One region of the Streptomyces sp. NPDC044704 genome, then DNA from elsewhere that is predicted to be linked to it. Evidence: riboswitches for the same ligand, from Rfam matches in the RefSeq annotation. Region 1 holds a riboswitch; the other holds the start of a gene.
What was found. Region 1 has a riboswitch for glycine ahead of gcvT (glycine cleavage system aminomethyltransferase GcvT). Riboswitches for the same ligand answer to the same signal wherever they lie in the genome.
Positions count from the first base shown of each region.

Region 2: it holds a riboswitch for glycine, as region 1 does, so the genes downstream of both, gcvP (aminomethyl-transferring glycine dehydrogenase) here and gcvT (glycine cleavage system aminomethyltransferase GcvT) in region 1, are expected to answer to the same signal.

Region 1 covers NZ_JBWKGY010000007.1:151,538-156,534, reverse strand. Annotated here, with positions in the region: gene AC07B0_RS19475 (enhanced serine sensitivity protein SseB) at 1-340, opposite strand, end outside; gene AC07B0_RS19470 (AAA family ATPase) at 429-1,082, opposite strand; glycine riboswitch at 1,273-1,377, shown strand; gene gcvT (glycine cleavage system aminomethyltransferase GcvT) at 1,566-2,681, shown strand; gene gcvH (glycine cleavage system protein GcvH) at 2,793-3,176, shown strand; gene glyA (serine hydroxymethyltransferase) at 3,194-4,450, shown strand.
Region 2 covers NZ_JBWKGY010000002.1:7,373-12,369, forward strand. Annotated here, with positions in the region: gene ftsR (transcriptional regulator FtsR) at 1-245, shown strand, start outside; gene AC07B0_RS04360 (bifunctional nuclease family protein) at 309-782, shown strand; gene AC07B0_RS04365 (MerR family transcriptional regulator) at 988-1,626, shown strand; gene AC07B0_RS04370 (DNA polymerase IV) at 1,660-3,147, shown strand; gene AC07B0_RS04375 (PRC-barrel domain-containing protein) at 3,144-3,539, opposite strand; glycine riboswitch at 3,654-3,752, shown strand; glycine riboswitch at 3,754-3,888, shown strand; gene gcvP (aminomethyl-transferring glycine dehydrogenase) at 3,948-4,997, shown strand, end outside.

The sequences.
Region 1 (4,997 bases):
GCGGCACCCCGACGGCCCCCTCCGGGTTCACGGCGATGCCGAGCTGCGGGGGCAGGCCGCGGGCGAACTCCACGGCGGGGGCGACGGCGAAGGCCATGCCGGGCCCGGCGCAGAAGCGGAACTGTGCCTCGGAGCTGTAGACGGGGACGTACGCCTCCCCGCCGATCAGCATCGTGGGCAGGTCGAGGCTCCCCTGCTCGGGGCTGCCGCCCTGGGGCAGCGGTACCCAGACCGGGCTGCGCCCGAGGACCTCCAGGATCCGCTCCCCGGCGTCCGTCTGCCCGAGCGCCGCCCCGAGCACCTGCTCCAACTCGTTCGCCGGCCAGCCGCTGCCCTGCATGTGCCCCTGCCCTCCGTATGTCCCGCCGATGTGCTGCCGAGGCTATCGGCAAGGGGCGCGCCGGCCGGAGCCGGCCGGGGAAGCGGAGTCAGCCGTGGAAGGCGATGGAGGTCACGGCGGCGGCCGAGCGGCGGTCCAGCAGGATCGCGGAGGCGCACCCGGCCGGCGGGCGACCGGCCTCCGCCTCCCGCAGCAGCCGGCGGACGGCGCCGCGGTGCCGGGCGAAGGCGTACGCGGACACGCGGCGCCCCCGCGCCGCCTGCCCGGCGAGGGCCTCCTCGGCGGTGGTGTCCAGCAGCAGCAGGTGCAGGGAGCCGCCCCGGCGGCGGGCGACGGCGGCGAGCAGGCCCCGGACCCAGCTCTGGGTCCCGCAGTCGTGGACCACTACGGATTCGCCGGAGCCGAGCTTGCGCCACAGGCCCCAGTAGTGGGCGGCGCGGACGAGCGGCCGGTACGCGGCGTAGGGGAGGGCGGCGGGCATCCGGTGCTCCCAGCGCTCGCGGGCGTCCTGGGAGTCGATGCCACCCCCCGGGGCGGCCCGCTTGATCAGGGTGCTCTTGCCACCGCCGGGCAGCCCGGAGACCACGACGATGTCCCCGGCCGGGAAACCGAGGCGCTGCGGTACGCACACGGCGGGTCCGCGCAGGTCACGGACCGGTCCGGCGCCTTCGACGAGGACGCGCGGGTCCGCCCCGCGGCCCCGCTGGGCCGGTACCCCGTCGACTGTTCCCGTGGTGGTCATGAGTCCGAATCTCCGCACAGTGTCTCCCCCCGAAATCGGGCCGCGAAAGCCCCGTGCCCACTGAGTGTAAAGAGACGGTAATCCGGCGGTCCCGGTTCCGCTCGTACGTTCTTGCGGGCCCCGCCGCCCGCTCCCGGACGTCCCGTGCAATGATGTGCGCCATCTGGACACCAACTGCATACCGGCCGCTTGAATCCGCGCGGGAGAGTCCCGGCAGGGCCGCAAGGCCGTGCGCGGGCGCCGAAGGAGCAAGTACCTCCCTTGAATCTCTCAGGCCCCGTACCGCGTGGATGAGGCAGATCTGAAAAGCGAGCCGCGACGCGACCGTCCCCCGACGGCCGTCGGCGCGTGCTCCACCCAAGGTGCAAGCCGTGGAATTTCCCCCGTACGCGCGGGAACTCCCGGCGAACCTCTCAGGTTCCGATGACAGATGGGGAGGATCGTCCTCGTCATGTCATGCCCTGGGACCCGGGAGCCACACCCATGAGCACTGCCCCCCGCCTGACCGCGCTCGACGCGCTGCACCGTTCGCTCGGTGCGACCATGACCGATTTCGCGGGCTGGGACATGCCGCTGCGGTACGCCAGCGAGCGCGACGAGCACAACGCCGTGCGCACCCGCGCCGGCCTGTTCGACCTGTCCCACATGGGCGAGATCACCCTGACCGGCCCCGAGGCCGTCAAGGTGCTGGACTACGCGCTGGTCGGCAACATCTCCACCGTCGGCGTCGGCCGCGCCCGCTACACGCACATCTGTCAGGAGGACGGCGGGATCCTGGACGACCTGATCGTCTACCGCCTCGGCGAGACCGAGTTCATGGTCGTCGCCAACGCCTCCAACGCCCAGGTCGTGCTGGACGCGATCACCGAGCGCGCCGCCGGCTTCGACGCCGAGGTCCGTGACGACCGCGACGCGTACGCGCTGATCGCCGTCCAGGGCCCGGAGTCCCCCGGCATCCTGAAGTCCCTCACCGACGCCGACCTGGACGGCCTGAAGTACTACGCCGGCCTGCCCGGCACTGTCGCGGGCGTCCCCGCGCTGATCGCGCGTACGGGTTACACCGGCGAGGACGGCTTCGAGCTGTTCGTCTCCCCCGAGCACGCCGTCGCGCTGTGGCAGGCGCTGACCGAGGCGGGCGCGGGCGTCGGCCTGGTCCCGGCCGGACTGTCGTGCCGCGACACGCTGCGCCTGGAGGCGGGCATGCCGCTGTACGGGCACGAGCTGACCACCTCCCTCACCCCGTTCGACGCGGGCCTGGGCCGGGTCGTGAAGTTCGAGAAGGAGGGCGACTTCGTCGGCCGCGCCGCGCTGGAGGCCGCCGCCGAGAAGGCCGCCACGAACCCGCCGCGCAAGCTGGTCGGCCTGATCGCCGAGGGCCGCCGCGTCCCGCGCGCCGGTTTCCCGGTCGTGGCCGACGGCCAGGTCATCGGCGAGGTCACCTCGGGCGCCCCCTCCCCGACGCTGGGCAAGCCGATCGCGATGGCGTACGTAGACGCGGCGCACGCCGCGCCCGGCACCTCCGGCGTGGGCGTCGACATTCGCGGTACGCATGAGCCGTACGAGGTCGTGGCCCTGCCGTTCTACAAGCGGCAGAAGTAGTTCCGCACACGGCCGAGCCGTGCACCAGCCGTACGGGAAGCCGTCCGGCCGCGTCTCAGTACCCGAGACCGCTGTTCGTATCCACTCCCCCGCATCCAGGAGAATCAGGTCATGAGCAACCCCCAGCAGCTGCGTTACACCAAGGAGCACGAGTGGCTGTCGGACGCCGTGGACGGCGTCGCGACGGTCGGCATCACGGAGTTCGCGGCCAACGCGCTCGGTGACGTCGTCTACGCCCAGCTCCCCGCGGTCGGCGATACCGTCACCGAGGGCGAGACCTGTGGCGAGCTGGAGTCGACCAAGTCGGTCAGCGACCTGTACTCCCCCGTCTCCGGCGAGGTCGTCGAGGCCAACCAGGACGTCGTGGACGACCCGGCCCTCGTGAACTCGGCGCCGTTCGAGGGTGGCTGGCTGTTCAAGGTGCGCCTCTCGGCCGAGCCCAGCGAGGTGCTCTCGGCCGAGGAGTACGCCGCGCTCACCCACTCCGACAACTGACACCCCAGGGGATCTCGATGTCTGTACTGAACACCCCCCTCCACGAGCTCGACCCGGACGTCGCCGCCGCCGTCGACGCCGAGCTCGTGCGCCAGCAGTCGACCCTGGAAATGATCGCGTCGGAGAACTTCGCTCCCGTCGCCGTCATGGAGGCCCAGGGCTCGGTCCTGACCAACAAGTACGCCGAGGGCTACCCGGGCCGCCGCTACTACGGCGGCTGCGAGCACGTCGACGTCGTCGAGCAGATCGCGATCGACCGGATCAAGGCGCTGTTCGGCGCCGAGGCCGCGAACGTCCAGCCGCACTCCGGCGCGCAGGCGAACGCCGCCGCGATGTTCGCGCTGCTGAAGCCGGGCGACACGATCATGGGCCTGAACCTGGCCCACGGCGGTCACCTGACCCACGGCATGAAGATCAACTTCTCCGGCAAGCTCTACAACGTGGTCCCGTACCACGTCGACGAGACCGGCGAGGTGGACATGGCAGAGGTCGAGCGCCTCGCCAAGGAGTCCAAGCCGCAGCTGATCGTCGCCGGCTGGTCCGCGTACCCGCGCCAGCTGGACTTCGCCGCCTTCCGCCGCATCGCGGACGAGGTCGGCGCGTACCTGATGGTCGACATGGCGCACTTCGCCGGTCTGGTCGCCGCCGGTCTGCACCCGAACCCGGTGCCGCACGCCCACGTCGTCACCACCACCACGCACAAGACCCTCGGCGGTCCGCGCGGCGGTGTCATCCTGTCGACGCAGGAGCTGGCCAAGAAGATCAACTCCGCGGTCTTCCCGGGCCAGCAGGGCGGTCCGCTGGAGCACGTGATCGCGGCCAAGGCCGTCTCCTTCAAGGTCGCGGCCTCGCCCGAGTTCAAGGAGCGCCAGGAGCGCACCCTGGAGGGTGCGAAGATCCTCGCCGCCCGCCTGGTCCAGGACGACGTCAAGGCCGTGGGCGTGGACGTCCTCACCGGCGGCACCGACGTGCACCTGGTCCTGGTGGACCTGCGCAACTCGGAGCTCGACGGCCAGCAGGCCGAGGACCGCCTCCACGAGGTCGGCATCACGGTCAACCGGAACGCCATCCCGAACGACCCGCGGCCGCCGATGGTGACCTCGGGCCTGCGGATCGGCACGCCGGCGCTGGCCACCCGCGGTTTCGACGCCGAGGCCTTCACCGAGGTCGCCGAGATCATCGCGCAGGCCCTGAAGCCGGCCTACGACGCCGAGGACCTGAAGGCGCGCGTCTCGGCGCTCGCCGCGAAGTTCCCGCTGTACCCGACGCTGTAGCGAGCGGGCAGGGCCCGGCCGTGTTCTCCACAGGGCCGGGCCCTTTTCATGACCACTGTCCCCGGCGGATGCCGGACTCGGTCCCTTCGCGTGTTCCGCCGCGCCAAGCCCGGCCCGCCCCGCCCCTTCCGGCCGCCCGCCGCGAGGGTCCTCTGCCCCCTGACCTGTCCTGGCTCGGCTCCGCCGGCTTCGGCGGCCGCGGCACCGTCCCGGGCGGGCGGACATCGCCCTGGTGGCCGCCATGGCCCTCGTCACGTACTCCTGGGCCGTGCGGGCCGGCGCCAGGGCCCACCGGGCGGGCCTGCCGGGGCCCGGACCCCGTGCTGGACCCGGTACCGGCCGACGCCGCCGGCCGGTGCCGGAAACCGGAGCGCGAGCTGACTCACGCCTGACCGCCACGTCCGGCAGCAGAACCGTTCATCTCCACGCGTTACGCTCGTCTGCCGGACGAAAACAGCAGATCCGCCCCTTTGATCACCACCCCTCTTGATCACCACCCCTTCCGATCAAAGACCGCTCCACCTCCTGCCCCCTCCCACCCCACGAG
Region 2 (4,997 bases), on a different contig from region 1:
TCACCGTGGCCCGCCTGATCGCAGATCTCGGACGGTTCGGGCTGGAGCCGCGCCACCTGCGGGCCATGAAGGCCGCCGCGGACCGCGAGGCCGGTCTGGTGGAGCAGGTCGTCTCGCCGCTGCGCAGGCACCGCAACCCGCAGACCAGGGCGCACGCGGAGGCCACGCTGAAGGAGCTCGCGGGACTCTCCGTACGGCTGCACGAGGCCCTCGTGCAGACCGCTCTCGGCGTCCGGTTGCGCTGACGGCGCTGGTCGGCGTGCGGCCCCGACTACCCAAACCGGCCGGGCAGGTCCTAGGGTTGCTGTGTGAACGAGCTCGACGTTGTGGGTGTCCGGGTGGAAATGCCCTCCAACCAGCCGATCGTGCTCCTGCGTGAAGTGGGAGGCGACCGGTACCTCCCCATCTGGATCGGTCCTGGGGAGGCGACCGCCATTGCCTTCGCACAGCAGGGGATGGCCCCTGCCCGGCCGCTGACGCACGACCTGTTCAAGGACGTGCTGGAGGCGGTCGGTGAGGAGCTCACCGAGGTCCGGATCACGGATCTGCGGGAGGGCGTCTTCTACGCGGAGCTGGTCTTCGCCAGCGGGGTCGAGGTGAGCGCGAGGCCTTCCGATGCCATAGCGCTGGCCCTGCGGACGGGGACGCCGATCTACGGCAGTGACGGTGTGCTCGACGACGCCGGAATCGCCATTCCCGACGAGCAGGAGGACGAGGTGGAGAAGTTCCGCGAGTTCCTCGACCAGATTTCGCCGGAGGACTTCGGTACCGGCCCCCAGTGAGGAGCGGAGCGGGGAGCGCGGCGAAACGCGGGCCGCGTCGTCCACCGGGAACCTTCAGCCCATTCGAGTAGCCTTTCCCCGCAATGGGGTACGGGAAACCACTCTCAGGGTGATTATCACTCGGCGTGCCGAGTGTGGCGATCGTTGACGCACCCCTGGTCACTGCCTACCTTCAAGGTGGGCAGGTCAAGGACGGAGGGTCGGCGTGAGGATCACGGGCGACGGTACGACCGGGGGCACCCCCGCACGGAGTGATGGTGGGTCGTACCCGCTGCACGGCGGCGCGGCCGGGCCCGCGCACCGTCAGCCGGCGTCCACGCCGGTCGGACCGGTGGGCGACGACCCGGCGCCCGAGCAGGTCGGCTACCGGGGCCCCACGGCGTGCGCCGCGGCCGGCATCACGTACCGGCAGCTCGACTACTGGGCGCGGACCGGGCTGGTGGAGCCGAGCGTCCGGCCCGCGTACGGGTCCGGCACGCAGCGGCTGTACAGCTTCCGCGACGTGGTGGTCCTCAAGATCGTCAAGCGCTTCCTGGACACCGGGGTGGCGCTGCAGAACATCCGCGCCGCCGTGCAGCACCTCCGTGACCGGGGTTTTCGCGACCTAGAACGCATGACGCTGATGAGCGACGGCGCGACCGTGTACGAGTGCACCTCGCCGGACCAGGTGGTGAGCCTGCTCCAGGGCGGGCAGGGCGTCTTCGGCATCGCGGTCGGCGTCGTCTGGCGCGATGTGGAGAACGCCCTGTCGCAGCTGCACGGGGAGCGCATCGACACGGGCGAGACCCTCCTCGGCCACAATCCGGCCGATGAGCTCGCCGCACGGCGGAACCGGGCCGTCTGACCGATGTCAGTGCCGTAGGGCAGCATCGGGGCTGTGAGAGCCGCGCCGACCATCCTGCACCTGGACATGGATGCCTTCTACGCCTCGGTGGAACAGGCGTCGAAGCCCAGCCTGCGCGGGAAGGCCGTGATCGTCGGCGGGCTCGGACCGCGCGGGGTGGTCGCCACCGCCTCCTACGAAGCCCGCCGCTTCGGGGTGCACTCGGCGATGCCGATGGCCCAGGCCCGGCGGCTGTGCCCGAACGGGGCCTGTCTGATCCCCCGCTTCAGCCTCTACCGCGAGGTCAGCGAGCTGGTCATGGGCCTGCTGCGGGAGCTGTCACCGCTGGTCGAGCCCCTCAGCCTGGACGAGGCCTTCGTCGACCTGGAGGCGGGCGGCTCCGCCTTCGACGCGGCCGGTGCCAGGGCGGCCGGGGAGCGTCTGCGGGCCGACATCACGGCTGCCACGGGGCTCAGCGGCTCGGTGGGGCTGGCCGGGTCGAAGATGCTCGCCAAGGTGGCCTCCGAGGAGGCCAAGCCGGACGGGCTGCTGCTCATCGAGCCGGGCACCGAACGGGAACTGCTCGCGCCGATGTCGGTGCGGACCCTGCCCGGGGTCGGGCCGGCCACCGGGGAACACCTGCGCCGGGCCGGGATCACCACCGTGGGGGAACTCGCCGAAGCCGGTGAGGACGAGCTGGTCCGGATGGTCGGCAAGGCGCACGGGGCGGGGCTCTACCGGATGGCGCTGGGCCTCGACGACCGGCCCGTGGTCGCCGAGCGCGACGCGAAGTCCGTGTCCGTCGAGGACACCTTCGACGTGGACCTGCACGACCGGGTACGGATCCGCTTCGAGGTGCAGCGGCTCGCCGACCGGTGCGTGGGGCGGCTGCGCGCCTCCGGACACTCGGGCCGGACCATCGTCCTGAAGGTCCGGCGCTACGACTTCTCGACGCTGACCCGCTCCGAGACCCTGCGGGGCCCCACCGACGATCCGGGGGTGGTGCGGGAGGCCGCCGCGCGGCTGCTGGAGGGCGTGGACACCACGGGCGGGGTGCGGCTGCTCGGCGTCGGCGTGACGGGCCTCGCGGACTACACGCAGGAGGACCTCTTCGCCCAGGTACTGGCCGCCGAGGCGGAGGCGGAGGGGGTCGCGGCGGCGGTCGGCGACGCGAGCGGGGCCGTTGCGCCGGACGGGGCGGAGGGGGCGGACGCACCGTCGCGGGCTGCGGATGCCGGTGCCGATGCCGTGGAGGCGGCGGGAGAGGCCGTGGAGGCGCCCGGGGCGCCCAGGGAGCCCGGGGCGGACGGGCCGGCCGTCGCGCGGCACTGGGCGGCCGGGAGCGACGTACGGCACGCGGTGTACGGGCCCGGCTGGGTCCAGGGCAGCGGGGTGGGCCGGGTGACCGTACGGTTCGAGCGGCCCGGATCCCCGCCCGGCCGGGTCCGCACCTTCCGGGTGGACGACCCCGAGCTGGAGCCGTCCGATCCGCTGCCCCTGGTGGGAACGTCCGATTCCCAGTGCCGCGGCCGGAAGGACTAGCTGCGTCCGGTCAGGCGGCCCGCGGCGCGGCGGCGCTTCTTGGCGGGCGGGGGCGGGGCGTGGCGGAACTCCGACGGGAGGGCCACGTCCAGGCCGTAGTGGTGGTACAGCTGGAGCTCCTGCTCGGGGGAGAGGTGACGGCCGACCCCGAAGTCGGGGGCGTCCTTGATGAGGGAGCGCTCGAACGGCACGCGCAGGGCGTCGTCCACCACCTCGCTGGGCTCCAGGGGGACGAACGCGTCCCGGCCGAAGAGCCCGGTCCGCACGGCCGCCCATTCCGGAACGCCCGTGGCGTCGTCGAGGTAGACCTCGTCCACGGTTCCGATCTTGGCGCCGTTGCGGTCGAATGCCTTGCGGCCGATCAGGCTGCGCGGATCGATGTCGGTCTGCACGGTCCCTCCACTTGGTCGCAACTCCATCCGTAATCACTACAAAAGTGCATATCCGGGGAGGGGGCCACTCGAGGGAGGGTCCAGATCCTCGCTGGTAGGCTGGGTGACGGCTGTTGACCCTGTGCGGGAGAGTCCTCCGAGTGAGCTCGACGGAGGCGCCGAAGGAGCAAATCCTCCCCGGAATCTCTCAGGCATACGTACCGCACGTGAAGAGGCCACTCTGGAAAGCAGGGGCGGTGCCGGGACGCAGTGCCGGCTCCTCCCCTCACCGACGGTGAAAGCCGGACCCCACGGGCGACCCCTGTGAGGCCCGGTGAAGCTCTCAGGTTGAGATGACAGAGGGGGAGGCCGTCCGGGTGCCCGCGCCGTGGTGCCCCTCGCAGGTCATACGACCAGGAGGCCTCCGTAATGACCGCCAACCGCATTCCGCTCTCTCAGCTCGAGCGAGGCATCCCCTTCGAGCAGCGCCACATCGGCCCGGATGCCGAGGCGCAGGCGAAGATGCTCGCCCACGTGGGCTACGGCTCCCTGGACGAGCTCACCGCCGCCGCGGTACCGGATGTGATCAAGACCGCCGAGGCGCTGAACCTGCCCGAGGCGCGGACCGAGGCCGAGGTGCTGGCCGAGCTGCGTTCGCTCGCCGACCGCAACCAGGTCCTGACCTCGATGATCGGCCTCGGCTACTACGGGACCTTCACCCCGCCGGTGATCCTGCGCAACGTCATGGAGAACCCGGCCTGGTACACGGCGTACACGCCCTACCAGCCCGAGATCTCGCAGGGCCGCCTGGAGGCGCTGCTCAACTTCCAGACCGTCGTCGCCGACCTGACCGGTCTGCCGACCTCCGGCGCCTCCCTCCTCGACGAGGGCACGGCCGCCGCCGAGGCCATGACGCTGGCCCGCCGGGTCGGCAAGGCCAAGGGCAACGTCTTCCTCGTGGACGCCGACGCGCTGCCGCAGACGATCGCCGTGATCGAGACCCGCGCCGAGCCGATCGGCATCGAGGTCGTCGTCGCCGACCTGTCCGCCGGCATCCCGGCCGAGATCGCCGAGCGCGGGATCTACGGCGTGCTCGTCCAGTACCCGGGCGCCTCCGGTGCCGTACGGGACATCAAGCCGGTCATCGACCAGGCGCACGGGCTCGGCGCGATCGTCGCGGTCTCGGCCGACCTGCTCGCCCTGACCCTGCTGACCTCGCCGGGCGAGCTGGGCGCGGACATCGCGGTCGGCACCACCCAGCGCTTCGGCGTTCCGATGGGCTTCGGCGGCCCGCACGCCGGTTACATGGCCGTCCAGGCCAAGCACGCCCGCTCCCTGCCCGGCCGCCTCGTCGGAGTCTCCCTGGACGCGGACGGCAACAAGGCCTACCGCCTCGCGCTGCAGACCCGCGAGCAGCACATCCGCCGCGAGAAGGCCACCAGCAACATCTGTACGGCGCAGGTGCTGCTCGCCGTCATG